One region of the Vibrio cholerae genome, then DNA from elsewhere that is predicted to be linked to it. Evidence: predicted binding sites of a transcription regulator. Region 1 holds the regulator's gene; each other region holds the start of a gene.
What was found. The regulator MetJ, encoded in region 1, represses methionine synthesis genes. The targets are predictions, from matches to a motif close to TTAGACNTNTANANGTCTAA.

Region 1 (7,786 bases):
ATGACGGAATTGGCACAGCGCAGCATGTTGTGGACCGGAGATCTGCGCAATCCGTTTGTGCCCAAGCTGAGTGAGATAGTTTACAGCCTCAAATGCCGAGGTCAGGTTATCAATGTGTACCGTTGGCAATTCCAGCTCTGGCGCAAATTCACACGCCATCACCATAGGCGGTAGGTTTTTCTGCTCAGGTTTACTCACATCAAACGGCAAATCTGTCCCCAGCAGCAACATACCGTCTGCCTGTTTGGTAAACACCAGATTAACGAACGAGTTCTCCCGACGCTTCTGTTGACCACTATCCCCCAACAGCACCAGATAACCGTGCTCCATCGCGGCATCTTCAATACCGCGAATGATCTCAGAAAAGTAGGGATCACAGATATCTGGCACGATAGCAACGATGGTTTTCGATTCATTACGGCGCAAATTGCGCGCCAAAGAATTGGGTGAGTAACCCGCTTCCAGCACGGCCTCTTCCACTCGTTTGCGAGTGGACGACGAGACTTTCTCTGGATTCATCAACGCACGAGACACGGTCGCGGTTGAAACTCCAGCAAGCTGGGCAACATCCTTCATTGTCGCCATGTATTTTTACCCTCTTTTCTCTATCGAGTGATGTTGAGCATCACACTCATGATGACTGATCTTGTAAGACTTAACCTGCAATCAGTAAATCTTGTTCATGCTAGAAATCATGGCCATAACCATGACGTTGGGCTTAACGAAAACGATTCACTGAGTGGATTTTACCGATAGTCTAAGGGATTCAGAACAGAAAGTTACGGCGAGATTAACAAATTTTGCATAGTCACTGTGATTTTCATCACGATAATAAGCATTAATTTGCTGACAAAATTAACACACATCAGCGTTATAAAACGCGATGTGAATTAGCTCAAATCTTGCGGATCAATATCGATCGACCAGCGCACCTTGCTCGACAGCGGTAATTGTTGCAGTGCTGGACGTGCGCTTTGCAAAATCTTCTGCATCAGGGTGCGATTCGGCGTTTGTAGTAAAAGCTGCCAACGGAATTTTCCCGCTCGTTTCGCGAGTGGCGCAGGCGTAGGCCCGAGCACCATACATTCGCTATCAAACCAAGGATTGCAGCGCAAGGTTTCGCGCACTTGACGCAAAAAATCTTCCACTTGAGCGGTGTGATTGGCTTCGGCTCGAAATAAGCTCAAGAAAGAATAAGGGGGCAACTGCGCCAGCTTACGCTCTTCCAACGCCGTCAGGGCAAAATGGTGGTAATCCTTATGCAGCAAGGCTTGTAGCAAACTGTGTTCGGGATGATGCGTTTGTAACACCACTTCGCCCGGCTTGCTGGCACGCCCTGCCCGCCCTGCGACTTGAATAAAGAGCTGAGCCAAACGCTCAGAAGCGCGAAAATCACTGCTGTACAATGAGCCATCGACATCCAACAACGCGACCAAGGTAACATCGGGGAAGTGATGTCCTTTGGCGAGCATTTGCGTACCAATCAAAATCTGATATTCGCCTTTGCGAATCGCGGTTAACGCCGATTCCAAACTGCCTTTACGCCGCGTGCTATCTCGATCAATCCGCACTGAACGATACTCAGGGAATAGAGTGCGTAATTGCGCTTCAAGCTGTTCCGTACCAACGCCGACAGTAACCAGTTGAGTCGAGCCGCACCCGTTGCATTGATGGAGAACAGGACGCTGTGAACCACAATGGTGGCAGCGCATTTCATTGCTGTGTTGGTGATAGGTGTAATAGGCATCGCAGCGCTGGCACTCCGCAATCCAGCCACACTCGTGACACATCAAGGCCGGAGAAAAACCGCGGCGGTTTAAAAACAGCATCACCTGATTACCCGCCGACAAATGGCGGCGCATTTCCGCAATCAAAGGCGCAGACAGGCCACTTTCCAGATAGAGCCCTTTCACATCCAACGCGTGGTTACGTGTGGGTAGTGCATTACCAGCACGCTGCGTCAGTTGCAAGTGATGGTATTTACCACTGAGCGCATTATGCAACGTTTCCAAAGCTGGCGTCGCCGAGCCGAGCACAATCGGAATATTCTCCAAATGCGCGCGCATCACAGCGACATCTCGGGCGTGATAACGCAGACTATCTTGCTGCTTGTAAGAACTGTCATGTTCTTCATCAACAATAATAATGCCCAATTTGGCAAAGGGTGTGAACAGCGCCGAGCGCGTACCAATCACAATCCCCGCCACTTTATCGCGCGCCGCCAGCCAAGCGTTGAGGCGTTCAGTATCGTTGAGCGCCGAGTGCATCACTTCGATGGGGACATTAAAACGTTGGCGAAAACGGTTGATGGTTTGTGGAGTTAAACCAATTTCCGGCACCAACACCAAGGCTTGTTCACCACGCGCCAATACAGGGGTGATGAGGTTAAGATACACCTCTGTTTTGCCTGAGCCCGTTACCCCTTCTAATAAAAAGCAGCCGAAACCTTGCTGGCTATTCACCGCCGCAATCGCGATCGCCTGCTCTTGATTAAGCTTAGGTTTATCGACTTTAGCTTCCAGCTCTTGCGGCCAAGGACGCGCCACAGGTTTACGCTCTTCACACTCAATCCACCCTTTTTCGACCAAGGCTTTGAGGGTCGTACTGCTCACCTCTTCATCAAGCAAAGTTTGGTGCGATAAAGCGCCGTGCTGCAACAAATGGAGAACTTGCGCTTGTTTTACCGCGCCACGCTTCACCCCTTGCATCAGTTGCTCTTGACCAAGCGCGGTCAAACGCCACTCTTTATGGCTAGTCAGCTCTGCCGCTTTGCCTTTGCGCAGTGCGCCGGGCAAGGCATTCGCGTACGTTTCACCGAGCGGATAATGATAAAACTGGCTACACCAGTGCAGCAGAGACTGCAGTTTATCTGGCCACACGGGCGCGTCATCCAAAACGGCTTGCACGGATTTCAGTTGTTCGATAGGAAAATCGGATTGATGTGTCAGCGACTGGACAATACCGACCAAGGTTTGTCGCCCAAAAGGCACTTGCACACGACCGCCCAGCACGGGAAATAGATGAGCTGGGATCAGATAGTCGAAAGACTTATCCAGAGGTACAGGCAGGCAAACTCGGGCAATGGTGGGTCGCATCAGGGTCCAAAACAGGGAAAAATCAAACGGATCACAGTCTACTGGAAGCTTGACAGAAATTCGACCCGCGCTTTTGGTGAAATAATCGGCGCGATCGGTTGATCCGAAACTCGAGATTCATTAATATATCGCGCCTTACGGCATCCTAGAGGGTTGACCTCTCTGGATATGCAAACTCGTTATTTTTAACACTACGTGTGGTGTCCGACGACAATCGATTCGGATGGCGACACGGCCTAAATTGAGGTTATCCCATGAAAGCTGGTATCCACCCAGAATACAAAGCAGTAAACGCAACTTGTTCTTGCGGCAACTCTTTCGTTTTCAACTCTACTCTAGGTAAAGACACAATGCACCTAGACGTATGTGACAAGTGCCACCCATTCTACTCTGGTAAGCAACGTATCGTTGACACCGGTGGTCGTGTTGAGCGCTTCAACAAGCGTTTCGGCGCACTGTCTGCGAAGAAGTAATTTCTGCTTTACGCTAGATTTTGAAAAAGGACGCTTCGGCGTCCTTTTTTCATAGCTTAAACCCCGCCACCGCTATCTCATCTCACTTCCAGCGAGGATGAATTGGACACTCACTTATCTGCATATACAACCCTTTGAATTGGCACATTCTGGCTATTTCTTCTCCGTGATTCACATTTTCACTGGTCTTATCAGCAAGATCTTCGCTTTTTTTGTACGCTTTGCTCAGTGTCTAACCTAGGCAGTTTGCAATAGTTACTTTAAAATTTGCGACCTCCCCCATAAATAACAATAAGAGAACAGCCCTATGTCCGATGACAATCGCCTCAACCCAACACCTGAAGAACAATTTCGCCAACGCGCTCTGGATTACCATGCTTACCCAACCGCGGGCAAAATTGGTATTGCACTGACCAAGCCAGCCGATTCTGCTGCCGATCTCGCTCTGGCTTATAGCCCAGGTGTAGCTGAGCCAGTGCGTGAAATCGCGCAAAACGTTGACAATGTGTATAAGTACACCGCGAAAGGCAACACGGTGGCCGTGATCTCTAACGGCACCGCAATTTTAGGATTGGGAAATTTAGGCCCGATGGCCTCTAAGCCTGTCATGGAAGGTAAGGCACTGCTGTTTAAACGCTTCGCAGGATTGGATTCGATTGATATTGAAGTAAAACACCGCACGATCGACGAATTTATCGATACTGTCGCTAACATTGCTGATACTTTCGGCGGCATCAACTTAGAAGATATCAAAGCCCCAGACTGCTTTGAAATTGAGCGCCGCCTGATTGAGCGTTGTGATGTCCCTGTATTCCACGATGACCAACACGGTACTGCGATTGTCACCGCGGCTGGCATGCTTAACGCCCTTGAGCTGCAAGGTAAACAACTGAAAGACTGTATTATCGTCTGCCTTGGTGCGGGTGCCGCAGCGGTGGCGTGTATGGAGCTACTGATCAAATGCGGGGCAATGCGTGAGAAAATCTACATGCTGGATCGCAAAGGCGTGATCCACACTCGCCGTGATGATCTCAATGAATACAAAGCGCTGTTTGCCAACAACACCGACAAGCGTACGTTGGAAGATGTGATTGCGGGAGCGGATCTGTTCTTAGGCGTTTCTGGCCCTAACTTGCTGCCAGCGGATGCCCTTAAGCTGATGGCCGACAAGCCTGTGGTGTTTGCCTGTTCCAACCCAGATCCTGAAATCAAGCCAGAAATTGCTCATCAAGTGCGTAACGACATGATCATGGGGACAGGCCGCAGCGACTATCCAAACCAAGTTAACAACGTGCTCTGTTTCCCGTTCATTTTCCGTGGAGCACTCGATGTGCGCGCGAGTGAAATCAATGACCAGATGAAACTGGCTGCGGTAGAGGCGATTCGCCAACTGGCGAAAGAGCCTGTGCCAGCCGAAGTGCTGGCAGCTGCTGGAGTGGATAAGCTCAGTTTCGGTATTGATTACATCATTCCAAAACCGATGGACCCACGCCTATTGCCACGCGTAGCACGCGCCGTCGCGGAAGCGGCAGTGGAATCGGGTGTTGCTCGTATCCCAATGCCAGAAAACTACATGCAGGCTTAATCTGCTTGTTTATTTGGATAAAAAGTCGATAAAAAAGCCCCTCAGTTATATGAGGGGCTTTTTTATAAGCAGGATTTGTTCAATGAACCCGTATCACTCACGCCAATCGTTACTCATCGTAAGATTCGAACTCAATCCCCATTTCGGTCATCAAACGTTTGGCTTCGGCAGGAATATCATCAGGGCGATCTTTACGTAGGTCTTCGTCCGTCGGCAGCGGCTGGCCGGTATAAGCATGCAAGAAGGCTTCGCACAGCAATTCACTGTTGGTTGCGTGACGTAAGTTATTGACTTGACGGCGTGTTCTCTCATCCGTTAGCACTTTGAGAACTTTCAGCGGAATGGATACCGTGATTTTTTTTACCAACTCGCTCTTTTTCCCATGCTCTGCATAGGGGCTGATGTATTCGCCATTCCAGTCTGCCATTGCGCACCTTCGTTATTGTGGTTCGAATCGAAATTTCAAAGGCCCTAATTTTAGCGGGATTTACCGCCATAAGCAAAGACATATAGACGTCTAGAAGTGTTGACGTCTTTATTTAACATCAGTAAAGTGTCGAGTAATTTATGGGCAACGAATAAACCTCATCCCCCAGTTAGGGAAAGTTGCGATGCGACAACCGACACTGCAGCTTAAAGCAGGAAAGGTATATGATGAAGCCCTCTAGGACAGAATAGCCAGCAAGGAAACTCCATGACCACACGCAAGCCAGCCACTATTGCGGTTCGTACCGGGATTGAATCGGACACTCAATACCATGCCGTTGTGCCCCCTATTTATCTTTCGACCAACTATGGTTTTCCCGCATTTGGCGAAGTACCTAAATACGATTACACCCGCTCAGGCAACCCAAACCGAGGCCTATTAGAACAAACCTTATATGAGCTTGAATGTGGAGAAGGTGCCGTAGTGACCAACTGTGGCACTTCGGCCATCAATTTGTGGGTCACAGCCTTGTTAGGCCCTGACGATCTGATTGTCGCGCCGCATGACTGCTATGGCGGCACTTATCGCTTGCTCAACACTCGCGCTAAAAAAGGCGATTTCAAAGTGCAGTTTGTGGATCAATCCAACGCAGCCGCACTCACCCAAGCTTTAGCCCGCAAGCCCAAACTGCTGCTGATTGAAACCCCCTCCAACCCTTTAGTGCGTGTGGTGGATATTGCTCATCTTTGCCAGTTAGCGAAAACGCAAGGCACTTTGGTAGCGGTCGATAACACCTTCTTAACCCCGGTATTCCAAAAGCCTCTCACCTTGGGCGCGGATTTTGTGCTGCACTCCACCACCAAATACATTAATGGTCACTCGGATGTGATTGGCGGCGTGTTGATCTGTAAACACAAGCAACATGCAGAAGAGTTGGCTTGGTGGGGCAACTGTTTAGGTTCAACTGGTACTCCATTTGATAGCTACATGACCTTACGTGGTATTCGCACGCTGGGCGCGCGGATGCGCGTGCATGAAGAGAGTGCGCAACAGATTTTGGCTTATCTACAGACTCAATCTTTGGTTGGCAAAATTTATCATCCAAGTCTGCTCGACCATCCGGGTCATGAGATTGCCAAAAAACAGCAATCTGGCTTTGGCGCTATGCTCAGTTTCGAGTTTGCCGGCAGTTTTGAGCAGTTGAAATTCTTTGTGGGTAAGTTGGCGCTGTTTTCACTGGCAGAGTCACTTGGTGGGGTAGAAAGTCTTATCTGCCATCCCGCGTCTATGACTCATCGTGCAATGGGCGAAGAAGCCTTAGCTGAAGCGGGAATTTCCCAGCAGTTGCTGCGTCTTTCCGTCGGTCTTGAAGATGCCTCTGATCTGATTGCCGATCTTGACCAAGCCTTTTTGCACACTCTTGCCGCGAATTAAGGAGATTTGTGAATGACCCATCCCCGTCAATTGCATAAATTTGGTGGTAGTAGCCTTGCTGACCCTGAGTGTTATCAGCGTGTCGCGAAAATTCTTAAAAGTTATTCCAAAAGTGATGATCTGGTGGTGGTTTCTGCGGCTGGCAAAACCACTAACCGTTTGATCAGTTTTGTCGAAGCACTCAGTAAAGATGGTCGCGTTGCCCATGAAACCTTACATGCGCTGCGCCAATATCAGTCTGAATTGATTACTAAGCTACTCAGCAACGAAGCAGCCGAACCACTACTTAGCCAACTGCAACAAGAGATCAGCGTGTTAGGCGAGCTCACGGCTCCTCTTAGTCACGCACAATACGCTTGGGTTTTAGGACATGGCGAGCAATGGTCGGCACGCCTGCTCGCCGCATTACTGAACCAGCAAGATTTACCAGCGGTCGCACAAGATGCGCGAACATTTTTACGTGCCGAAGCGGGCACACAGCCGGAAGTGGATCGCGCGCGCTCTTACCCGCTACTGAAAGCCGTGTTGGCACAACATAACCAGCGCCGTGTGGTGATCACCGGTTTTATGGCGCAAAACGAACAGGGCGATACTGTCCTACTCGGTCGTAACGGTTCCGATTATTCTGCGACCGTGATTGGCGCACTGGCTGAAGTCTCACGCGTGACCATTTGGAGTGATGTGGCTGGCGTGTACAGTGCTGATCCACGCATTGTCAGCGATGCCTGTTTGCTGCCACTGCTAAGACTCGATGAAGCCAATGAGCTGGCAC
Region 2 (7,786 bases), 1.0 Mb from region 1:
GCATCGTGACTGTTTCTGTTTCCAGTATCACTTTTAAAAAACCTGTCAAAGTCGGTGACGTGGTATGTTGCTACGGCGAATGCACCAAGATTGGCCGCACATCGATGTCGATCAATCTCGAAGTGTGGGTTAAGCCGGTCAAAGAAGAGGGGGTCGGCGAACGTTTTCAAGTGTGTGAAGCCACCTTTAACTATGTGGCGATTGATGCAAATGGCCGCCCCAGAGCAATAAGCCTCAGCAATGGATCACAGAAATCATCTTGATAGGCTGTGTTTCACAAGCGAGTTGCGTAGAGTATTGACTTTGCTTTTGGTCAGTTGATAAGGATTAAAGTGTTATGTGGTATGTGATTTTTGCGCAGGATGTCGAGAACTCATTAGAAAAACGTCTGAGCGTGCGCCCAAAACATCTGGAGCGTTTACAACAACTGCAAGATGAAGGCCGTCTGCTCACTGCAGGCCCTATGCCAGCCATCGATTCCGAAAATCCGGGACAGGCAGGCTTTACTGGCTCAACCGTGATCGCGGAATTCGCCTCCTTAGTTGAAGCACAAGCTTGGGCGGATGCCGATCCTTATGTCGCCGCGGGTGTTTATGCCAACGTCATTGTTAAACCTTTCAAAAAAGTATTCTGATATGAAAAAAATCGTCCTGAGCAGCGTTATCGCCTCGACTCTCCTTTTCGTCGGTTGCAGCTCTGGCTCAGCAGAAAAACAGCGTAACCTTGAGCTATTGGCGGGTAACCGCGCCAGCTTACTCTCGACCGAGTTACCATTGGAGTTTGGCCCACTGAATGTTCTCCGTGCTACCGCCAAAGGCAGTACTGTTGAGCTAATGATGGTGTACAACACGGATGCCAATAATGCCAAACCGACCGAGCAAGTACTACAAAGCGCGGTCAGTAGCTTCTGTGCTAACAAAGACATCCGTTCGAATCTGGATGTTGGGATCAGCTACCGCATCCAAATGCGCAACACGCGTGGTCAATTAATGGCCGATCAGTTGGTCACGAAAGAGAGCTGCAAGCAAGGTTAAGCGAGTTTGCAGTCATCGAGCTATACCCAAACGACTTGGAGTTGCAGGTAGGCGGTAAGTGAGTTCATCCCCATGAGCATAGATACATTATGTGATTGGGATGAACGAACGTAGCCAACACCGCTGCAGCTTCAAGTAGCAAGGGGATATTCCAGATTGACTCTTGAACAACACAAACGAAAAGAACAAAGGCCTCATAAGAGGCCTTTGCGGTTTCTAACGGTTTACTCAAACTACTTGGCGTTGTAGGTAAACCTCAAGTAGGAAGCGTATATCAGCCTTGCCATTCCGCGCGCAGTGCTTTCGCTGCGTTGACCATGTTGGTCAGTGCCGCTTCCACTTCTGGCCAGTTGCGGGTTTTTAGACCGCAATCTGGGTTGACCCACAAACGCTGCGCTGGAATTTTTTCTGCTGCTTTGCGCAGCAGATCTTCAATCCATGTTTGTGCAGGAATGTTCGGTGAGTGAATGTCGTACACGCCTGGGCCAATTTCGTTCGGGTAGTTAAACTCTTCAAACGCTTTGAGCAGCTCCATGTTGGAGCGCGATGTTTCAATGGTGATCACGTCAGCATCCAGTGCCGCAACCGATTCGATGATCTCGTTGAATTCGCTGTAACACATATGGGTATGAATTTGCGTTTCCGGACGCGCGCTACCTGCGGAAATCTTAAACGCTTGTACTGCCCAATCTAAATAGGTTTGATGATCGCGTTTTTTCAGTGGTAAACCTTCACGAATCGCGGGTTCATCAATTTGAATAATATTGATGCCTGCATCTTGCAAATCCGCCACTTCATCACGCAGTGCCAACGCCAATTGCTGAGCAATCTCTTGGCGACTGATGTCTTCACGTGGGAAGGTCCAGCACAGAATGGTCACAGGCCCCGTCAGCATCCCTTTCATCTGCTTAGACGTGAGAGATTGCGCGTAAGTTGACCACTCTACCGTGATCGGTTTTTCACGTTCAATATCCGCCACCACAATCGCTGGTTTTACACAGCGTGAACCGTAACTCTGCACCCAACCAAACTGCGTGGTTTGGAAACCGGCGAGGTTTTCAGCAAAGTATTCCACCATGTCATTACGTTCCGCTTCACCGTGTACCAGCACATCTAGCCCTAGTGCTTCTTGGCGTTTCACTGCATCAGCAATATGGCCTTTCAGTGCTTGCACATACTCTTGCTCGCTCAGCTTGCCTTGGCGATACGCACTACGCTCAGTACGGATCTCTCCTGTTTGTGGGAAAGAGCCGATGGTCGTGGTCGGTAAGAAAGGCAGACCCAATACTTCTGCTTGGTGATGAGCACGCTCAATATAAGGCGCACTCCGCTCTGCCAATGCCGCCGTAATATTATTGATACGCGCTTGCACAGAAGCCTTGTTCACCGTGTGAGAAGATTTGCGCGCAACAATTGGTTGGCTATAGGTATCACAAGCCAAAATGGCCGCTGCATCCCCTTCCAATGCACGCCCAAGCAACGCAACTTCAGTCACTTTCTGCTTAGCAAACGCAAACCAACTGCGGGTTTCTGCGCTCAGATCGCCTTCCAGATCCAGATCGACTGGGCTGTGCAGCAGTGAACAGGAACTGGCGACCCACAAACGCTCACCCAGCAAGGTTTTTACAGGTTGTAGACGAGCCAGAATGGCACTCAAATCGGCACGCCAAACATTACGGCCATTAATGACCCCCGCAGAAAGCACCCAATCGGAAGGCAAGCGGTTCACAATAGTTTCGAGCTGCGCTGGAGCGGCCGAAATATCCACATGCAGACCATCAACCGGCAGTTCCACTATCTTATCAAGCGTGTCTAACACTGAATCAAAGTAAGTGGTCAGCAGCAGTTTGACGTCACCGCGGATCACCTGATAAGCCAGTTTAAATGCTTCTTGCCAACGGGGTTCCAGCTCTAACGCCAAAATAGGCTCATCGATTTGTACCCATTGCACACCCTGCTTCGCCAGCTTGCTCAGAATCGCTTGGTAAGCGGTCAATAGACGCGGCAACAACGTTAAACGATCAAAACCCTCTTCCACTTCTTTACCTAAATAGAGGTAACTGATTGGGCCAAGCAGCACAGGTTTTACATCGTGACCCGCTTGCAGCGCTTCATTCACATCTTCAAACAGTTGTGGCCAGCTCACATTGAAAGTGTCGTGAGAGCTGAACTCCGGCACGATGTAGTGATAGTTAGTGTTGAACCACTTGGTCATATCAGAAGCCGCACTGCCCGTTCCGCAGCCACAGGCATTTTGTGACTGACCACGGCCTACGCGAAACAGCGTATCTAAATCAGGAAAACCGTGGTTATGGCGCTTAGGCACATGGCCGAGTAACAGCGTGGTGGTGAGTACATGGTCGTACCAAGCAAAGTCACCCGCGGTCACAAAGTCTAATCCGGCTTCTTTTTGCAATGCCCAGTTTTGTTGACGAATTTGGCTGCCGACCTGTTTCAAAGCCGCTTGGTCAATCTCACCACGCCAGTATTTTTCAAGAGCAAATTTAAGTTCGCGTTTTTCGCCAATGCGGGGATAACCAAGAATGTGTGTCGTTGTCATGTGAAAATCCTTTGTCTGTTCTTAATAGGTCGTAGAAGCTCTAAGCTGCCTCAGCACATCGAAAGATGTCTGGATGGCTAAACTATCGCGTTGTACGCCTTCGAGAACAAGGTTCATTTATTCAACTTGTTTATTAGTAATTTTCATGTTGGCACTGGCGATTATCAATTTACCTTTACTATTTATAACCAAACTGCTTGGAGTTGCAGGTAGGCGGCAAGTGAGTTCATCCCCATGAGCATAGACACACTATGTGATTGGGGTGAACGAATGTAGCCAACACCGCTGCGGCTTCAAGCAGGAAGATTATAGCCATCTAGATGTTTACAGCTCCGAAAAATCGGCGTAACTTAGCTAAAAATTCATGTTGGCTTAGGGATAAGTGAGGAGAGTTCATGATAGAGCTGAAACATTTGAAAACGCTGATCTCGCTACGCGATACCGGTTCACTGACCGCCACCGCGACCTCGTTGCATCTCACCCAGTCTGCGCTCTCGCATCAGATTAAAGACTTGGAAGCGCGAATTGGCGGGCAGCTTTTTTTGCGTAAAACACGCCCAGTGCGTTTTACCGCCGAAGGCGAAATTTTGCTGCGTTTGGCGGACGATATTTTGCCTAAGATGTCACGCGCCGAGAATGAACTGGCAAGCCTTAAAGAAGATGTGAATGGACGCCTGCACATGGCGATTGAGTGCCACTCCTGCTTTCAATGGCTAATGCCCGCCCTGCGCGAATATCAGGTCAGCTGGCCAAATGTGGCGCTGGATTTTTCGTCCGGCTTTGGGTTTGAACCTCTACCCGCGCTGTTAGCGGGGGAATTGGATCTGGTGATCACCTCAGATATTTTGCCACGCTCAGAAGTGCATTATGAGCCACTGTTTGATTTTGAAATGCGCCTTATCACCGCCACCAACCATCCATTGGCTGACAAAGCCGGTATTGAGCCCCAAGATTTAGCCGATCAAACCATGCTCACCTATCCGGTGCAAAAGCAAAGATTGGATGTGGTGAAGCACTTTTTGCAACCCGCAGGCGTTGAGCCCGCACGCTGGAAGCAAGCCGACAATACGTTGATGCTGGTACAAATGGTGTCGGCAGGATTAGGTGTTGCGGCACTACCCAATTGGGCAATCAGCGAGTTTTCACGCCAAGGGCTCATCACCAGTAAACCGTTAGGTAAAGGGCTATGGCGTCGCTTGTTTGCCGCCACTCGCCATAGCGAAAAAGACAAACGCTACCTGCAAGCCTTTTTCGCTACCGCACGCCAACAATGCAAAAGCCACCTTGATGGGATCAAGATGGCTTCACTTTAGGCATCACTACCGAGCATAAGCTTTGAACTGGTTGGTAAGAGGATCGTATTGATAACCCAGTACGTCTAACTTACCGACCAGATGCTCAATATCCATTTCATAAGTGCTGATCAACTCATCCAGACTGTCACATTCCAAACGCAGTTTTTCATTGACGATGCCCAGCAAGATCACGCTATCGAAGTTTCGTACGTTGCTCAGATCCATCACATCACTCCTGATTGAATGTTTTCACTCAGCGTTTCCGCTCCCCAACTTCATCAAGCATAGTCGCTATTTGGGTAACGAAAAGTGATCTGTGCGACGCACTTCACTCCACTGCGCTACAACGGCATTTGATACAAACCGTGGAATCCGGTTGCGGATGCCAGCACCAAAAGCCCGGCGAGCAATAACTGCCATTTATTGACGGTTTTGCCAGAGATCAAATGCCAGCACCACGCCACGATACCCGTAATCAATAAGCCAAAGCTCATCACAATCGGCATCAATAGTGTTTGCAGTTGCTCGTCATTCAAACCAGAAACATAAGGCAAGAGGCATAACGCAGTGAGCATGGCAGATACAATCCCTACCACAGGCAAGATTCGATGAAAGGCTTGTAAGCGTGAGCGAGCCAGTGTCAGTAGCAAATGTCCGAACATCGCACCCAGCAGGAAAATCGCCGCAAAGATAGTGAGCGATGCGGGCCATGCTGGCGCTTCGCTGATCAAAATCCCGACGTAAGCCAGTGCTAAACCATTGGCTAAATACATCACCCAAAGCGGGCCTTCCTCACGCGTTTTTTTAGTCTGCACTTGCGAATAGAAGTAAAACAGAGCAAACACCACCAGAAACGCTTCAATTTTGATCGACGCCACGGCCAACCAGAGCACCGCTAACGCAGGCAATACTTTGTGGATACGACCACGCTGTCCGGGGCAAATTTCCCCCTTGACCAGCACCAGTGTCAAAATGATTTGCGCGCCCAATAACATAGGTGCGAATACGGAAATCAGAGAATAAAGCATAGTTTGCCAAATCAGAGAGCTGTCGAGGTGGCAGATAATAGCAAACCTCCTTCGAGAACCCCAAGCAGCGGCCGCGAATTTCCTCTGTGGATGAAACTCCGGTGGTGTGAACTACTCAGACCAGATCGCAAAATGGCTAAAAGTGCAGCAAGCCAAACAAAAGTGAAGCGACAAAACATCACAATGCGTTATAGTTTCCGTCCAACTATAACTAGAGAATGATATGAAAATTCGATTATTAGTCAGCATTTTATGCATCCTGTTCGCCGGTTGCACCTTACAACAAACCAACCGCGCACTCCAACCCGACCAACGCTGGGTCACTCAAACACTGCCCAATGGCCTTACTTACCATCTCTACCCAGACAGTGAACAAGAAGTCTCTATTCGTTTGTACGTTCACGCAGGTTCAATGCAAGAAACCGCGCAGCAAGCGGGTTACGCTCACTTCATCGAACATATGGCATTTAACGGAACCCGCCATTATCAGCACAACGATGTGATTCGTATGTTTGAGCAAAGCGGTGCCCAGTTTGGTGCGGACTTTAACGCTTTAACCGGCTACGACCGCACGGTTTATCAGCTCGACCTACCTAATGCGCAAAATATCGATAAAGCGCTATTGTGGTTTGCTGATATTGCTGACGGTTTAGCGTTTGACGCTGATGAAGTCGAAAAAGAGAAAGGGGTGATTTTGGGAGAGTTTCGCGCCTCACGCACAGAAAACATGAGCTTAGAGCAGCAGTTTTATCTGCACCAGATCCAAGGAACCTCCTACGCGGATCGCGATCCCCTCGGTTCACGCGAGTTGGTGCAAGCCGCCACTCCAGACAGTTTGAAAGCCTTCTACCAACAGTGGTATCAACCTCAATTAGCGGAACTGGTTATTACTGGTAACTTTACCCTTGAACAAGGCCAACAGTGGGTTGAGAACTATTTCTCCTCATGGAAGAAAGGCTCCACCGAAAAGCCAGCTTCGATTTATCACCAAGCCCTGAATAACCAAGACCTAGTCGCTCCGGTGACTGCAGGTGAATCCCCTAGCCTAACCTTGATCTTCCCCCAAGGCTCAGCAGCGATTAAAGACTATGCCAGCCAGCAAGAGTTTTGGCGCGATGATGTCGGCGAACAACTCCTGCACACACGCCTAGTAGCGGCATTCAATGATGCAGCGCAGGCCATAACCGGCATTTACGCAACCCATTATGAAATTGAAGGTCAACGTTACACTCTCATTAGCGTCGGGTTTGCGGCCGAACAACGAGAGAAAGTGCAAGCCTTGTTGCTGGAAACCCTCTCTTCAATGCGTGATTACGGGGTGACCAAAAATGAGTTGGATATCATTATGCGCGGTTATCGTGAGCACTTAACCTTTTTGCAAGAAGATCGCGAAGCCATGACCCCAGCGAGCCATGCCAATCAAAAAGTCTACTCGATTGTGTTTGATACACCGATCCAAGCGACGCTCGATTACCAAGCGAGCTTGAGCGAGTTTATTGCTTCCGCGACACCAGAAATGATCAATCGTCATATCCAACAGCAATTGAGCCAAAACCCTGTCTGGGTTGTTGGCGTTGCGGCCACTGAAGATGCGCAAGCATTGAAAAAAGCCTTGCCACAATGGCGTAACGACCTAGCGCAACCTGGCAATCAGCCTATCGATCAACAAATCGATAGCCCATTCACCCAGCAATTTACTGCGGGCGAAGTGGTGAAACAACTCGATATCAATGACGACCCACAGGTGACTTATTGGCAGCTTGATAACGGTATTGATGCCTATTATCTGCGCAATATTGAAGCCAAAGATCGCGTCTTTGTTCAATACGCCAGTTCGGGTGGCCAATTCGCGTTACCTGCAGACCTACT
Region 3 (7,786 bases), 1.1 Mb from region 1:
TCTGTGGTTGGCAGTAGCGCATAATGTCGGTGAAAATACGCTCAACACACTGCTCATGAAACTCATTATGCTCACGGAAAGAGACAAGATAACGCAGTAAGGCTTCACGATTCATCTTAGCGCCGTGATACGCAATTTCGACGCTCCCCCAGTCGGGTTGATTGGTGATTAGGCAGTTCGATTTAAGCAAATGGCTGTGCAGTACTTCGCTGACTTTTTCACCCTGTGCTGCACCTTGCAGCAAGGCATCGTCAAACTCGTAGTTAGCGATTTCAATATCTTGATCATCAATGCACTCGCCTTGCATGGTCACTATCGGCTCTGCGGTGTAATCACTCAGTGGTTTGACTTTTACGGTCACGGTTTCACCGGCGCAGGCCGAAAGATCGTGCACTAAGCGCGTTTGCACCTCATCCCAAGACGCAAAACGAGTCTGATTGTAGCTGTTGAGATAGAGCTTGAACGATTTGGATTCGATCAAATTGGCACTGGTCGCTGGAATCGACACTTCTCCGATCGCCACTTGGGGCAGGCCTTTCTGATTGAGCCAAGAGAGCTCATACAGCGTCCAAATATCGCAGCCTTGAAAAGGCAGAGTCGCGCTAAGATGCAGATCATTGCGGTTCAAGCTGCGTGGCACAGGTTGCAGTAAGCTTGGGTCATACTGGTTGGCATACTCGGTTTTTTTACCCAGAGTTAAGCTTGCCAGCTCTTTGGCATCGGAATATTTGCTCATGTTTTTCAGTCGATTCAATTAGAATGTGCAGAATTTTACGCAATCCCAGTGCCAGTGTCATTAACGAGGCGGCGCAAACTCAACATGGAGATGATTATGACGCAAAGCGTAGTGCAAGCATTGAGTGCATTCAGTCAGCGTTTTCTACAACATTGTGCCCAGCAAACCGGCCAATTACCGGAAAATGATGAATTATTGGGACTGTCTTCGCCTTGTGTGGTCGAAGAGCTGACCGATGTGGTGCGCTGGCGTCCCGTCAATCGTGAGGTTTGGGCAGATTTCAGTAATGTCGAGCGGGCGATTGAGCTCACGCTGCACGAGGATATTAAAGCATTTTACGCCAGCCAGTTTAGTGCTGATATGCCTGCGCAGTGGCGAGGCCGAGAGCTGACTTTGCTGCAAGTATGGAGTGAAGACGATTTCACCCGCCTGCAGGAAAACATCTTGGGGCATTTGGTGATGCAGCGCCGCTTAAAGCAAAAGCCAACCGTATTTATCGCCACTACCGAGGATGAAATGGCAGTGATTTCAGTGTGTAACCTGAGTGGTAATGTGATCCTCGAGAAATTAGGGACAGCGCAGCGTGAAGTATTGACTGCCGATCTTGAGACGTTTTTAGAACAGCTTGAACCAAAGGTGAATTGAGATGTACGTGGTTGAGTTGGAGTTTGAGTGTTTTGATAACACCACCATCAGCGCCGTGGATAAAGCCATCAACGGCTTGATGGATGCGCTGCGCTATAACGGACAAGTATTGGGGCGCGAGTTTCCGATTGTGCTGGGTGACGGAGTGTTTTACGTGCGCGCCGTCTGCCCTGAAAAAGAGAGCTTGCACCCGAAATTTCATTCCGAATACGTTGAAGTTTGTGTGAGCCGTTTGAGTGAGGCCAGTTTGCTCGCGCCGAAAGTTCGCGTGCTGGGGTTAGACATCAACTCAGAACAAGCCGCGGAAGAGGAAATGCCGAGTTGGCAGGTGCTTTACACCACCTATGTGCATACGTGTTCACCACTGCGCAGCGGTGAAAGTCTGTTGCCTATTCCTCTGTATCGTAATCCGCCGACCTTTAATGGTGATCACAAAGCGGTGATCAAATGGCAAACCGAGTGGCAAGCGTGTGATGAATTGCAAATGGCCGGAGCGTGCAAAGCGGAGCATGCTGCGCTGCATGAGATTTGCGATGTGGACAGTGATTTGTTCCGCCGAGGTTGGGATTTACGTGGCCGGATTGAATTTTTGACTCAAGTGCCGACCTATTACTATCAGTATCGGGTGGGAGGCAGTAGCCTTGCGCAAGAAAAAGCGCGCCCTTGCCCTAAGTGCGGCGGAGAGTGGTTATTGGATGAGCCACTGCACGACATCTTCCATTTCCGTTGTGAGCCGTGCCGGATTGTCTCCAATATTTCTTGGGATCACTTGAAATAGAGTGCTGGATGCACCTTCATGCCCCCGCATTCATCTTTTCTCTATTCGTATTCAAAGCACTCAGTAATAAAAAAGGTTGGCGTAGCGCCAACCTTTTCTGTTTTTAAGCGGGAAGACCATTAGAAATGGCGATTACCAGCCTTTTACGGCGCCACCTTGGAAGATTTCAGACGCGGCTTTAGCGACTTCATCGGTTTGGTAGGCTTTCTTGAAGTTTTGTACGTTTTCGGCGTTCACGTTTGCTTCACGGGCAACCAAAATATTGACGTAAGGTGACTCTTTGTTTTCAACGAAGATGCCATCTTTTTCTGGGGTCAGGTTGATTGAGCTCGCGTAAGTGGTGTTGATGATAGACAGAGCCACATCATCCAGTGAGCGTGGTAGCTGGGCTGCATCTAACTCGAGGATCTCAAGTTTCTTTGGATTTTCAACGATGTCACGTACGGTTGCTAGTAGACCGACGTCTTCACGCAGTTTGAGCAGACCTTGTTGTTGCAACAGCAGCAGTGAGCGACCTAGGTTAGTTGGATCGTTTGGAACCGCAATGCGCGCGCCATCTTGTAGTTCATCAACCGATTTGATCTGTTTTGAGTAACCTGCAATCGGGTAAACAAAGGTGTTACCGACGATCGCTAGCTTGTAACCACGATCGGCAATTTGCTTATCGAGATAAGGTTTGTGTTGGAATGCGTTCGCATCGATAGAACCATCATCTAATGCCGCGTTTGGTGTTACGTAGTCGGTGAAAGTCACCAATTCGACATCCAGATTGTATTTTTCTTTAGCCACTTTGGCTGCCACTTCCGCAACTTGTGCTTCCGCCCCTGCCATAACACCAATTTTCACTTTGTTGTTATCTACGGCTTTTTCACCGCAGCCGGCCAAAATTAGGGTTGAGGCTGCAGCAGCGATAGTCAGTAAACTTTTCAGGCTAAACTTCATGATGAACTCCTTGTTCAAAAAAGGCTTTTGTTTTACTTATCGATGATCGACGCGGCGTACCAACGCATCACCGATGGATTGAATAATTTGTACCAGTACAATCAGCATGACCACAGTGACCGCCATGATGGTGATGTCGTAACGGTGGAATCCATAGCGGATCGCCACATCGCCCAGACCACCACCGCCAACGGTACCCGCCATGGCTGAGTAGCTGACCAGTGTCACGAGAGTAATCGTGACTGAGTTTAAAATCGTCGGCAGCGCTTCAGGCAGCAGTACCTTACGAATGATTTGCAGTGGCGTCGCACCCATAGATTGCGCCGCTTCCACTAAGCCGGTTGGCACTTCAAGCAGCGCACTCTCAATCAGGCGCGCTACAAACGGAATCGCCCCAATCGTGAGTGGCACAATGGCCGCAGTGGTACCGATAAAAGTGCCGACAATCAGTTTGGTGACAGGGATGATGGCGACCATCAACACCAAAAAGGGCACCGAGCGACCGATGTTAACCACGGCGCCGAGTACACGGTTCAGCGGTAGGTTTTCCAGTAAGCCCTCTTTTTTGGTGGTATGGAGAATCACACCTAGCGGAATCCCGAGCGCAAAACCCACCGCACCGGCAATCGCGACCATATACAGTGTTTGCCATGTGGCGGTTAACAGTAGGTCGCTATTGAGTGCAAACCATTGTGCAATCGTATTAAAGGACATAACCTAGCACCTCTACTTTAACGTTGTTTTCGCGCAGATAACGAATCGCGGCTTCATCATCGTCGGCATTACCAAAAATTTCAGCGACCATCATGCCAAACTTCACGCCGCCGGCGTAATCCAGATCTGAGCTAAGAATGCTGACATCAATATTGTATTTGCGAGCAATTTGCGTCATCAGTGGTGCATCCACGGTGGCGCCGGTAAATTCCAAACGCACCAGTGGGTAGCTGCCTGCCACGCGAGTTGGCTGTAAGCGCACTTGGTAATCTTCAGGAATCGATAAATCCAAGGTTGAGCGGATGAATTGATGTGCCAGCTCGGTTTTCGGGTGGGCAAAAATATCGCCGACCGTGCCTTTCTCAACCAGCTCACCGCCACCAATGATCGCCACTTCATGACAGATGCTTTTCACCACATCCATTTCATGGGTAATCAGCAAAATGGTCAGGTTAAGCTGACGGTTAATCTCTTTAAGCAGTTCTAAAATCGACTGCGTTGTCGCTGGGTCTAGTGCGCTGGTGGCTTCATCACACAGCAATACTTTGGGATCGCTTGCCAAAGCGCGAGCAATCGCGACACGTTGCTTCTGGCCGCCAGAAAGATTCGCCGGGTAGCTCTCTCTTTTCTCAGAGAGACCAACCAGTGCCAGCAATTCCGTGACTTTAGTTTCTATCCGTTGTTGTGATTGACTCGCTAACTCCAGCGGCAGAGCCACATTTTCAAACACAGTGCGTGATGAAAGCAGATTAAAATGTTGAAAAATCATGCCGATGTTACGGCGGGCTGCGCACAGTTGTGGATTATTGAGCGTGGTTAAATCTACGCCATCGACAATCACTTGGCCGCTAGTCGGTTTTTCTAGCATGTTGACACAACGGATCAGCGTACTTTTCCCAGCACCGGATGAGCCAATCACCCCAAAAATTGTACCTTGTGGAATCAATAAATTGATATCTTTCAGGGCGTGGATTTGCTTATCCCCCTGATAGAACACCTTATTTACGCTTTTAATCTCAATCATGTGCAACCCTGTACTGCTCAAGGCAGAATAATCTATCGGCCTCTTCCTCAATTGGTAGTCGATGCTATGGGCTTGCTGAGTTTAAGTCAATAGATATTTTTACGTCTAGACGTCTAAATGGTTATGAGTGATTAGACGAGAAGGTTATTAGATAGTGACGAAAAAAATATAGATAGTGATGAAAAAAATAAAGCGTGCAATAATTCGCGCAAAGTGACTTGAAAGAGATAGCATTTTGGCCAAACCCGCCGTATTTCTGGATCGTGATGGCGTGATCAACGTCGATCATGGTTACGTGCATGATGAGCACGATTTCCAATTTATTGAAGGTGTATTTGAAGCGACTGCGGCTTTGCAGCGTATGGGGTATTTGTTGGTGCTGGTCACCAATCAATCCGGTATTGCGCGCGGCAAATTTAGCGAAGAGCGTTTCATTTCTCTCACCCAATGGATGGACTGGAACTTTGCCGATAATGGTGTTGAGTTTGATGGTATCTATTACTGTCCGCACCATGCTGAACATGGTATTGGGCAATACAAAGAAGAGTGTGATTGCCGTAAACCTAAGCCGGGCATGTTTCTTTCGGCGCGTGATTTCCTGAACATCGACATGGCCAATTCGGTGATGGTCGGTGACAAAGCCGAAGATATGATGGCAGCTGAAGCGGCGGGTGTAGGCACTAAGATTTTGGTGCGCACCGGTAAGCCAATCACAGAGCAAGGTGAAGCCTTAGCGACCGTGGTGCTCGATAGCATTCGCGATGTGCCTCATTATCTACTGCGAGTGAAAAAATAAGGTCGCTTCAGTGACCTTATTGACCGCTCATTCTTTTCTTATCAATGAATACCAATACAAACGCATGAATCGAAAACTGACTATTTTAGACATTGCTAGACTTTCAGGCGTCGGTAAATCTACCGTTTCGCGCGTGTTAACCAATGATCCTAAAGTGAAGCCTGAAACCCGCGCTAAAGTAGAGCAGGTGATTGCAGAGTCGGGGTATGTGCCCTCTAAATCGGCACAAACCATGCGTGGTGGTAGTCAGAAAGTCGTGGGCATCATTATTTCACGTCTGGATTCTCCTTCTGAAAACAAAGCAGTCAGCACTATGCTGCAAGCTTTCTATGCTCACGGCTACGATGTGGTGATCATGGAAAGCCAATTTAGCCGCGAAAAAACCAATGCTCACTTAAAAGTGCTCGCCAAGCGGCAAGTGGATGGCGTCATTGTGTTTGGCTTTACCGACATCGATCATGATGCCTTACTCAGTTGGCAGCATCGCTGCGTGCTCTTGGCCATGCACAGTGATGAGATTTCCTCTATCAATTATGATAATGCTGGGGTGATTGAGCGTGCGCTGCAGCATTTGGCACAAAAACAGTTACGCGATATTGCCTTCATTGGGGTCGACCCACGTGACAAAACCACGGGTGAGCAGCGACTCAACGCCTATCTCAATTGGTGTGTTGAGCATGAGATTGTGGCGAATTACCAAACCGGACAACTGCATCATGAAAGTGCTTATCTGCTGGTAGATAAAGTGCTGACTGAGCAAACCCAAGCGATTGTGTGCGCGAGTGATACTTTGGCGCTCGGTGTGATTAAGCGTTTGCAAGAGCTGCAGCGAGATGACGTAGTGGTGACGGGGGTTGGTGGTAATGAGTTGCTCTCTTTCCTGTTTCCGAACATATTCAGTGTCGATCCTGGTTATCGTGAGGCCGGAAAACTGGCGGCAGATCTGCTGATTGAGCAGCTATGCGGCTCTGACCATGGCTGTGTGCATTTGACCCAAATGCCAGTGTCACGCTAAGCCTATTCTTTCTTTAATTCGGTGCTTTCATTCGGCTCCTCATCAGTGGCTTTTTCGCCACTTTCGTGATTTTGCCTCTCTTTTTACTACACTAAATTGACGCATAAATAACGCACAGTGTGATCCCATTCAATTAATGGGATTGTTCCCATTTTTATCTGTTATGCATTGTGTCAATATCGCACCAATTGATTTGGGACTGTTCCCAATTGCTGCAATGATAATAATTCAATAGGGTGGACGAGGATATGAGCAAGATAGCGAAACAAGACGTGACGCGTCTTATCGAATTGGTGGGAGGCGAAAGCAATATTGCGAGCGTTACTCACTGTTTGACACGCTTACGCTTTGTGCTGAATCAGCCAGAGCAGGCTGACAAGGCGGGTTTGGAAGCGCTGAGCATGGTAAAGGGCTGCTTTACCAATGCGGGGCAATTTCAGGTAGTCATTGGCACTGAAGTTGATCAAGTGTACAAAATGCTGCTGGAACAAACCGGGAAACAAGCCGTTTCCAAAGACGATGCCAAAGTCGCAGCGCGTCAAAACATGAATGTGCTAGAGCGTGGTATTTCCCATTTGGCTGAAATTTTTGTGCCACTGCTGCCTGCGATCATCACCGGTGGTTTGATCCTCGGTTTTCGTAATGTGATAGGTGACATTCGCATGTTTGATGGCAAAACGCTGACTGAAATCAGTCAGTTTTGGGCATCGGTTCATGCGTTCTTGTGGCTGATTGGCGAAGCGATTTTCTTCTTTTTACCTGTCGGTGTTTGCTGGTCAACCGTGAAAAAACTTGGCGGTACGCCAATCCTCGGTATTACCCTTGGGGTAACACTGGTTTCTCCGCAATTGATGAACGCTTACCTGATCGGTAAAGAAGTGCCAGAAGTATGGGATTTCGGGCTGTTTGCGATTGAAAAAGTGGGTTACCAAGCTCAGGTTATCCCTGCTATCTTGGCTGGTGTGGCATTAGCCTTTATTGAAAATAATTTAAGACGTGTGGTGCCTTCTTACCTCTATCTGGTAGTGGTGCCGTTTGTATCAATCATTGTGTCAGTGGTGCTTGCTCACGCCTTCATCGGCCCATTTGGTCGCGTGATTGGTGATGGTGTGGCATTTGCAGCGAAAGCGGCAATG
Region 4 (7,786 bases), 570 kb from region 1:
CGCGCCAAAAGCAGCGCCGATTCCTGAGATAAGCTTTAGCGAAGCCTCAGAAATGGCCAATTTTGGTGCCAAGATTTTGCATCCATCTACCTTGCTTCCAGCGGTACGCCATGGCATTCCCGTGTTTGTTGGCTCATCAAAAGAACCGGAAAAAGGCGGCACTTGGATTCGTAAACAAGTCGAAAGCGCGCCACTGTATCGCGCACTTGCACTACGCTGTAATCAAACCATGGTGACACTGCGTAGCGCGCAGATGTTCCATGCTTACGGCTTCCTCGCCAAAGTGTTCGAAATTCTCGCCAAGCATAAAATTTCGGTCGATCTCATCACCACATCAGAAATCAGCGTGTCACTGACACTGGATAAAACCGATACCTCAGGCGGTGCGCCAGAATTGCCTGAAGCGGTGCGCGCCGAGTTAGAGGAGCTATGCACGGTCGAAGTCGAATACAACCTGTGTCTGATTGCTCTGATCGGCAACAAGATGAAAGAGAGCCGCGGCTACGCGAAGCAAGTGTTCAGTGTATTGGAAGATTACAACCTCCGTATGATTTGCTATGGCGCCAGCGCGCATAACCTCTGTTTCTTGCTGCATGAATCTGTCTCTAAACAAGCGGTGCAGAAGCTGCATAAAGAGCTGTTTGAGCAAGAGTAAAATCAAACTCACGAGATAAAACCAGAGGCCACATGATGTGGCCTCTTTTATTGTGGATGGAGGTCTTACTGATTAAGCATCAAGGTTAGGCGCTAGCCACTTTTCAGCTTCTTCCAAACGCCAACCTTTACGCTCAGCGTAGCTGTGCAGTTGATCTGGTTGGATCTGCGCTACCGCAAAATAGCGAGAATCGGGATGCGAGAAATACCAACCGGATACCGAAGCGCCCGGCCACATCGCATAGCTTGTGGTCAGTGACATGCCGATGGTCTCTTCGACATTCAGCATCTGCCACAAAGTCGCTTTCTCGGTATGCTCAGGACACGCGGGATACCCCGGCGCTGGTCGAATGCCCTGATAACGCTCACGGATCAGTTCATCATTGGAGAGATTTTCATCGCTCGCATAACCCCAAATCTCTTTACGCACTTTTTCATGCAGATATTCCGCAAAGGCTTCCGCCAAACGATCGGCCACTGCTTGGATCATGATCGCATTGTAATCATCACCCTGAGCTTTATAAGCATCGGCCAACGCTCGCTCACCAATGCCACCGGTTACTGCAAACGCGCCAATCCAATCACGTTTACCGCTCTCTTTCGGAGCAACATAGTCCGACAAACAGTAGTTGGCTCCTTTCGGCTTTTCGGTCTGCTGACGCAAGTTGTACAGCACATGCGCGACTTGCGTACGCGATTCATCACTGTACACCTCAATGTCATCACCCACGCTGGCTGCTGGGAACAGTGCACACATACCACTGGCTTTCAGTAGTCCTTCTCGCTCTACTTTATCAAGTAAGGCATTGGCATCATGAAACAGACGTTTGGCCTCTTCACCAACCTCTTCATGCTCCAAAATAGCAGGGTATTTGCCCATAAGCGACCAAGTCATAAAGAAAGGCGTCCAGTCGATATAAGGACGTAGTGTGGCTAACGCAATGTTTTCAAACACATGCACACCCGGTTTCGCAGGAGCGGGCGGCGTGTAATTTGCCCAATCCAGCGCCGCTTTATTAGCACGTGCCTGCTCTAACGTGACTGGACGCGATTTGGGCGTTTTACGCGCATGCTGATCACGCGTGCGCTCATAATCGAGATCCAAACGTTCGATAAATCCGGAGCGCAGTTCATCAGACAATAATGATGTGCACACCCCTACCGCGCGCGACGCGTTATTCACGTACACCACAGGCGCATGATAATTCTGTTCAATCTTCACCGCAGTATGCGCTTTAGACGTTGTTGCCCCACCAATCAAGAGTGGTAGTTCAAACCCTTGTCGCTCCATCTCTTTCGCCACGTGTACCATCTCATCCAAAGACGGCGTGATAAGCCCAGAGAGACCGATGATATCGACATTTTGCTCGCGTGCGACTTTGAGGATCTGCTCGCAAGGCACCATCACACCAAGATCGATGATCTCGAAGTTATTACACTGCAGCACGACGCCAACAATGTTCTTACCAATGTCATGCACATCGCCTTTTACGGTCGCCAGCAAAATCTTACCATTTGAAGTGCTACCACTTTTTTGCGCATTAATGAAAGGCTCAAGATACGCAACGGCTTGTTTCATGACACGCGCGGATTTTACGACTTGCGGTAGGAACATTTTCCCTTCCCCGAACAAGTCACCGACCACGTTCATGCCATCCATCAGCGGCCCTTCAATCACTTCCAGCGGTTTACTGGCTTGCTGACGTGCTTCTTCAGTGTCTTGGACGATAAATTCGGTGATGCCTTTGACTAAAGCGTGCTCTAGGCGCTTAGCCACAGGCCATGCGCGCCACTCTAACGCAGAAGCATCCTCTTCTTTACCAACACTGTTTTCGCGATACGCTTCTGCGATCTCAAGCAGTCTTTCCGTGCCATCGCTACGTCGATTGAGGATCACATCTTCCACTGCCTCACGCAGTTTCAGCGGAACGTTATCGTAGATTTCAAGCTGCCCTGCGTTGACAATCCCCATGTCCATACCATGTTTAAAGCAGTGATAAAGGAATACAGCATGGATCGCTTCACGCACATAGTTGTTGCCGCGGAAAGAGAAGGAAACGTTAGAAACACCGCCAGAAATCATCGCATGCGGTAGCTCACGCTTAATGTCCGCCACTGCATTAATGAAATCCAGCGCATAGTTATTGTGCTCATCAATTCCGGTCGCAACGGCAAAGATGTTCGGGTCGAAAATAATATCTTCCGGTGGGAAGCCCACTTCATCGACCAAAATATGGTAAGCCCGACGACAGATCTCTAATTTGCGCTCACGGGTATCGGCTTGGCCCACTTCGTCAAACGCCATCACAATCACGGCTGCACCATAGCGACGCACCAATTTGGCTTGGGCAATAAACTTCTCTTTCCCTTCTTTTAGAGAGATAGAGTTAACGATGCCTTTACCCTGAATGCATTTCAGACCCGCTTCAATGACTTCCCATTTAGAGGAGTCGACCATCACCGGAACTTTGGATATTTCTGGTTCAGAGGCGCATAGATTCAAAAAGCGCACCATGCACGCCTCGGCGTCCAACATGCCTTCATCCATATTGATATCGATGATCTGCGCGCCGTTTTCGACTTGCTCACGCGCCACATCGAGCGCTTCGTCGTATTGCTCTTCTTTAATTAAACGCTTAAAACGCGCTGAACCGGTGACGTTAGTACGTTCGCCCACGTTAACAAACAAGGTTTCAGGGCCAATATTGAGCGGCTCTAAACCCGAGAGACGACATTCTACTTTCAGATCTGGCAGAGCCCTTGGTTTCACACCCTCGACGGCTTTGGCAATGGCGGCGATATGCTCAGGTGTTGTACCACAGCAACCACCGACTAAGTTAAGAAAGCCTGCTTGCGCCCATTCCGCAATATGTTCTGCCATCTCCTCGGCAGAGAGATCGTATTCGCCAAACGCGTTGGGCAGTCCGGCATTTGGGTGCGCGGAAACATAGCATTCTGAAATGCGTGAAAGCTCTTCCACGTACTGGCGCAGCTCATCAGGGCCTAACGCACAGTTCAAGCCAAACGAAATCGGCCGTACATGACGCAAGGCGTTGTAGAAAGCTTCCGTTGTCTGTCCTGACAGAGTTCGCCCAGAGGCATCGGTAATCGTGCCGGAAATCATCACAGGTAAGCTGATGCCCAGCTCTTCAAATACGCTATCGACAGCAAACGCACAGGCTTTGGCGTTCAGTGTATCGAAAATGGTTTCAATGAGGATCAGATCGCTGCCACCTTTGATCAAAGCGCGCGTCGATTCGGAATAAGCTTCAACAAGCCCATCAAAAGTGACGTTACGAAATCCCGGATCGTTCACATCTGGCGAAATAGAGCAAGTACGGTTGGTTGGCCCAAGCACACCAGCCACATAACGTGGCCGACTTGCATCTTTAGCCGTCCACTCATCCGCGACTTCACGTGCAAGCTTAGCGGCGGCAAAGTTAATTTCGGCGCTGAGCGATTGCATGTCATAGTCTGCCATGGCAATCGTGGTTGAGTTAAAGGTGTTGGTCTCAAGAATATCCGCCCCAGCTTCAAGGTAAGCGGAGTGAATCTCTTTAATAATTTGCGGCTGAGTAAGCACTAAGAGGTCGTTATTTCCTTTCAAATCACAGTGCCAATCGACAAATCGTGCACCGCGATAGTCTTCCTCTTGTAACTTATAACTCTGAATCATGGTACCCATACCACCATCAATCAGTAGGATACGTTGTTTCAATTGCTGTTCGAGTTGTTGTCTTACTTCTTTTCCCACAATACCGCCTCATTCCTTATGCGTTTGCCACATCCTATCACACAAAATTCAGAAATCTAGACGTCTAAAACAACCATTCTTTCGTGACTCACCATGATGATGTGAGCTGAACCCTATGTGATGAAAAAGTATTTGCTATTTACTCAACAGAGAAAGACAATTTCGTTCACAAATTGTTACACACACTGAGAAGAGAATGTCCGTCTACTACACTTTGTGCTTCCTCTCTGCGGCAGCCATGTTGATTGCATTTATTAATAGCAAGATCAGCCGAATGCAGACTACCATCGCAATCACCGCAGGTTCGATGATGTTATCGTTACTGATCTTGATCGCGGGTCAAAACGACTGGTTTCATCTCAATCAAATCGCCACCGAAACCGTCACCAGTATTAACTTTGAAAATTTTCTACTCAAAGGGATTTTAGGGTTTCTTCTTTTCGCTGGAGGTCTTGGCATTAAGCTGCCAAATCTAAAAGATCAGAAATGGGAAATTACGGTATTGGCTCTTGGCGCAACGCTGTTTTCGACTTTCTTTATTGGATTTACTCTCTATGGTTTCTGCCAATTAATCGGTATCCAGTTTGATTTGGTTTACTGCTTGTTATTTGGCGCACTCATTTCCCCCACCGACCCAATTGCGGTCCTCGCGATTGTCAAAAAGCTCAAAGCACCGAAACGTATTTCTACCCAAATTGAAGGCGAATCACTGTTTAACGATGGTTTTGGCTTGGTTATCTTCGTGACCATCTTTACCATCGCTTTCGGGCATGAAACACCAACGGTTGGCAGCGTTACCCTTCTCTTCATCCAAGAAGCGATCGGTGGCATTGTTTACGGTTTCTTATTAGGTCTCCTGTTCCACTACCTGATTTCAGCAACCGATGACCACTCTATGGAGCTGTTGCTGACGATTGGTATTCCGACCGCTGGTTATGCATTTGCCGATGTGATCCATGTTTCTGGTCCACTCGCTATGGTCGTATCTGGGATCATGATTGGTAACTGGACTCGTTTCATAGGCTTCTCAAAAGAGAGTGAAGAGCATCTCGATCACTTCTGGGAACTCGTAGACGAATTTCTCAACGGCGTCCTATTCCTGCTGATTGGTATGTCAATGCTACTGTTTGAGTTCCATCAAGAAGACTGGATTTTAATGGCTTTTGCAGTTCCACTGGTGTTATGTGGCCGCTACCTCAGCGTATTTGTCTCCTACATCGGATTTAAACGCTACCGTAGTTACAACCCTTGGTCGATTCGTATTCTGACTTGGGGTGGCTTACGTGGGGGACTCGCGTTAGCGATGGCGCTCTCAATACCCTCTGGAATCATGGTAATTCCTGAGAAATTGATTGATGTAAAAGAGCTGATTCTGGTGATGACTTACGCCGTGGTAGTGTTTTCTATCCTAGTTCAAGGCTCAACCATTACTCCTATGATTGAGAAAGCTAAAAAGGCTGAAAAAGCCCTCCAAGCTGAAAGAAATACAGACAATCAATCCCCTATACCTCAGCAAGAACAACAGCACTAATCTCCGTTGTTTTATCGACAAACCGCAGTTAAACACTGCGGTTTTTTATTACCCTCAGAATCCTTTCGATGACTAGACGACTTAAACGACTTGGAGCTGCAGGTAGGCGATAAATGAGCAAATACCTATGTGCATAGATTCATTCCTAGTTACCTAAGCCTTGGTTTGTGGACTTGAAGCTACAGCAGTTTCGGCTGTATTTGCTTACCGAGTTTTCTCCAAACACTGCATATAGACTCTGATGGATAAGCTTAAGGATAACGTTGATAAAGTACACTCGTAGGATAAACGCAAAAAGACAAAGACAAAAAGAGCAGTAAGAAGAGTTGGACAGCTTGGGATGATTGAACATCGTAGAGGATGAGTACTGGGATAGGCGATAAGCGGTAATTACCTATGGCTTTCAATGATTTCCAGAAAGCAAAAAACCCAGTCCTAAGACTGGGTTTCGTAATAAGTGGCGGAGCGGACGGGACTCGAACCCGCGACCCCCGGCGTGACAGGCCGGTATTCTAACCGACTGAACTACCGCTCCGCTGTCTGGTTAGACCAAATTAAAAGCCTGGCGATGTTCTACTCTCACATGGGGAGACCCCACACTACCATCGACGCTGTTTCGTTTCACTTCTGAGTTCGGAATGGAGTCAGGTGGGTCCAAAACGCTATGGTCGCCAAGCAAATTCTGTTTTTGATTTCACTTTTTCTTAAAAAGTGATAACCAACAATTCTGGAAAGCTGTCTTCGTTCTCACACACATTCTTATGCGCTTAGCTTTGAGTCCACTACAAAACCCCTTGGGTGTTGTATGGTTAAGCCTCACGGGCAATTAGTACAGGTTAGCTCAACGCCTCACAACGCTTACACACCCTGCCTATCAACGTTCTAGTCTCGAACAACCCTTTAGGATACTTAAAGTATCAGGGAAGACTCATCTCAGGGCTCGCTTCGCGCTTAGATGCTTTCAGCGCTTATCAATTCCGAACTTAGCTACCGGGCAATGCGTCTGGCGACACAACCCGAACACCAGAGGTTCGTCCACTCCGGTCCTCTCGTACTAGGAGCAGCCCCCTTCAATCTTCCAACGCCCACGGCAGATAGGGACCGAACTGTCTCACGACGTTCTAAACCCAGCTCGCGTACCACTTTAAATGGCGAACAGCCATACCCTTGGGACCGACTTCAGCCCCAGGATGTGATGAGCCGACATCGAGGTGCCAAACACCGCCGTCGATATGAACTCTTGGGCGGTATCAGCCTGTTATCCCCGGAGTACCTTTTATCCGTTGAGCGATGGCCCTTCCATACAGAACCACCGGATCACTATGACCTGCTTTCGCACCTGCTCGAACCGTCATTCTCGCAGTTAAGCGGGCTTATGCCATTGCACTAACCTCACGATGTCCAACCGTGATTAGCCCACCTTCGTGCTCCTCCGTTACTCTTTGGGAGGAGACCGCCCCAGTCAAACTACCCACCAGGCACTGTCCTCAACCCAGATAATGGGTCTAAGTTAGAACATCAAACATACAAGGGTGGTATTTCAAGGACGGCTCCAACGCAACTGGCGTCACGTCTTCATAGCCTCCCACCTATCCTACACATGTAGGTTCAATGTTCAGTGCCAAGCTGTAGTAAAGGTTCACGGGGTCTTTCCGTCTAGCCGCGGGTACACTGCATCTTCACAGCGATTTCAATTTCACTGAGTCTCGGGTGGAGACAGCGTGGCCATCATTACGCCATTCGTGCAGGTCGGAACTTACCCGACAAGGAATTTCGCTACCTTAGGACCGTTATAGTTACGGCCGCCGTTTACCGGGGCTTCGATCAAGAGCTTCGCTTGCGCTAAC

Region 2: the regulator MetJ is predicted to act here: its motif matches at 3,656-3,675, upstream of metE (5-methyltetrahydropteroyltriglutamate--homocysteine S-methyltransferase).
Region 3: the regulator MetJ is predicted to act here: its motif matches at 4,937-4,956, upstream of metN (methionine ABC transporter ATP-binding protein MetN).
Region 4: the regulator MetJ is predicted to act here: its motif matches at 4,457-4,476, upstream of metH (methionine synthase).

What each region holds. Positions count from the first base shown of each region.
Region 1 covers NZ_CP043554.1:183,938-191,723, reverse strand. Annotated here, with positions in the region: gene cytR (DNA-binding transcriptional regulator CytR) at 1-585, opposite strand, end outside; gene priA (primosomal protein N') at 891-3,095, opposite strand; gene rpmE (50S ribosomal protein L31) at 3,350-3,568, shown strand; gene F0316_RS00915 (malic enzyme-like NAD(P)-binding protein) at 3,876-5,153, shown strand; gene metJ (met regulon transcriptional regulator MetJ) at 5,263-5,580, opposite strand; gene F0316_RS00905 (O-succinylhomoserine (thiol)-lyase) at 5,848-7,014, shown strand; gene F0316_RS00900 (bifunctional aspartate kinase/homoserine dehydrogenase II) at 7,027-7,786, shown strand, end outside.
Region 2 covers NZ_CP043554.1:1,207,293-1,215,078, reverse strand. Annotated here, with positions in the region: gene yciA (acyl-CoA thioester hydrolase YciA) at 1-263, shown strand, start outside; gene F0316_RS05795 (YciI family protein) at 338-634, shown strand; gene F0316_RS05790 (GspS/AspS pilotin family protein) at 636-1,034, shown strand; gene metE (5-methyltetrahydropteroyltriglutamate--homocysteine S-methyltransferase) at 1,309-3,594, opposite strand; gene metR (HTH-type transcriptional regulator MetR) at 3,990-4,907, shown strand; gene F0316_RS05775 (DUF4250 domain-containing protein) at 4,914-5,114, opposite strand; gene F0316_RS05770 (hypothetical protein) at 5,231-5,917, opposite strand; gene F0316_RS05765 (M16 family metallopeptidase) at 6,141-7,786, shown strand, end outside.
Region 3 covers NZ_CP043554.1:2,058,249-2,066,034, reverse strand. Annotated here, with positions in the region: gene queF (NADPH-dependent 7-cyano-7-deazaguanine reductase QueF) at 1-736, opposite strand, end outside; gene syd (SecY-interacting protein) at 833-1,381, shown strand; gene F0316_RS09560 (Zn-ribbon-containing protein) at 1,383-2,159, shown strand; gene metQ (methionine ABC transporter substrate-binding lipoprotein MetQ) at 2,292-3,101, opposite strand; gene F0316_RS09550 (methionine ABC transporter permease) at 3,138-3,815, opposite strand; gene metN (methionine ABC transporter ATP-binding protein MetN) at 3,805-4,839, opposite strand; gene gmhB (D-glycero-beta-D-manno-heptose 1,7-bisphosphate 7-phosphatase) at 5,075-5,635, shown strand; gene treR (trehalose operon repressor TreR) at 5,700-6,650, shown strand; gene treB (PTS trehalose transporter subunit IIBC) at 6,899-7,786, shown strand, end outside.
Region 4 covers NZ_CP043554.1:2,564,261-2,572,046, forward strand. Annotated here, with positions in the region: gene lysC (lysine-sensitive aspartokinase 3) at 1-655, shown strand, start outside; gene metH (methionine synthase) at 728-4,408, opposite strand; gene F0316_RS11945 (cation:proton antiporter) at 4,605-5,939, shown strand; tRNA gene F0316_RS11950 (tRNA-Asp) at 6,398-6,474, opposite strand; rRNA gene rrf (5S ribosomal RNA) at 6,500-6,615, opposite strand; rRNA gene F0316_RS11960 (23S ribosomal RNA) at 6,745-7,786, opposite strand, start outside.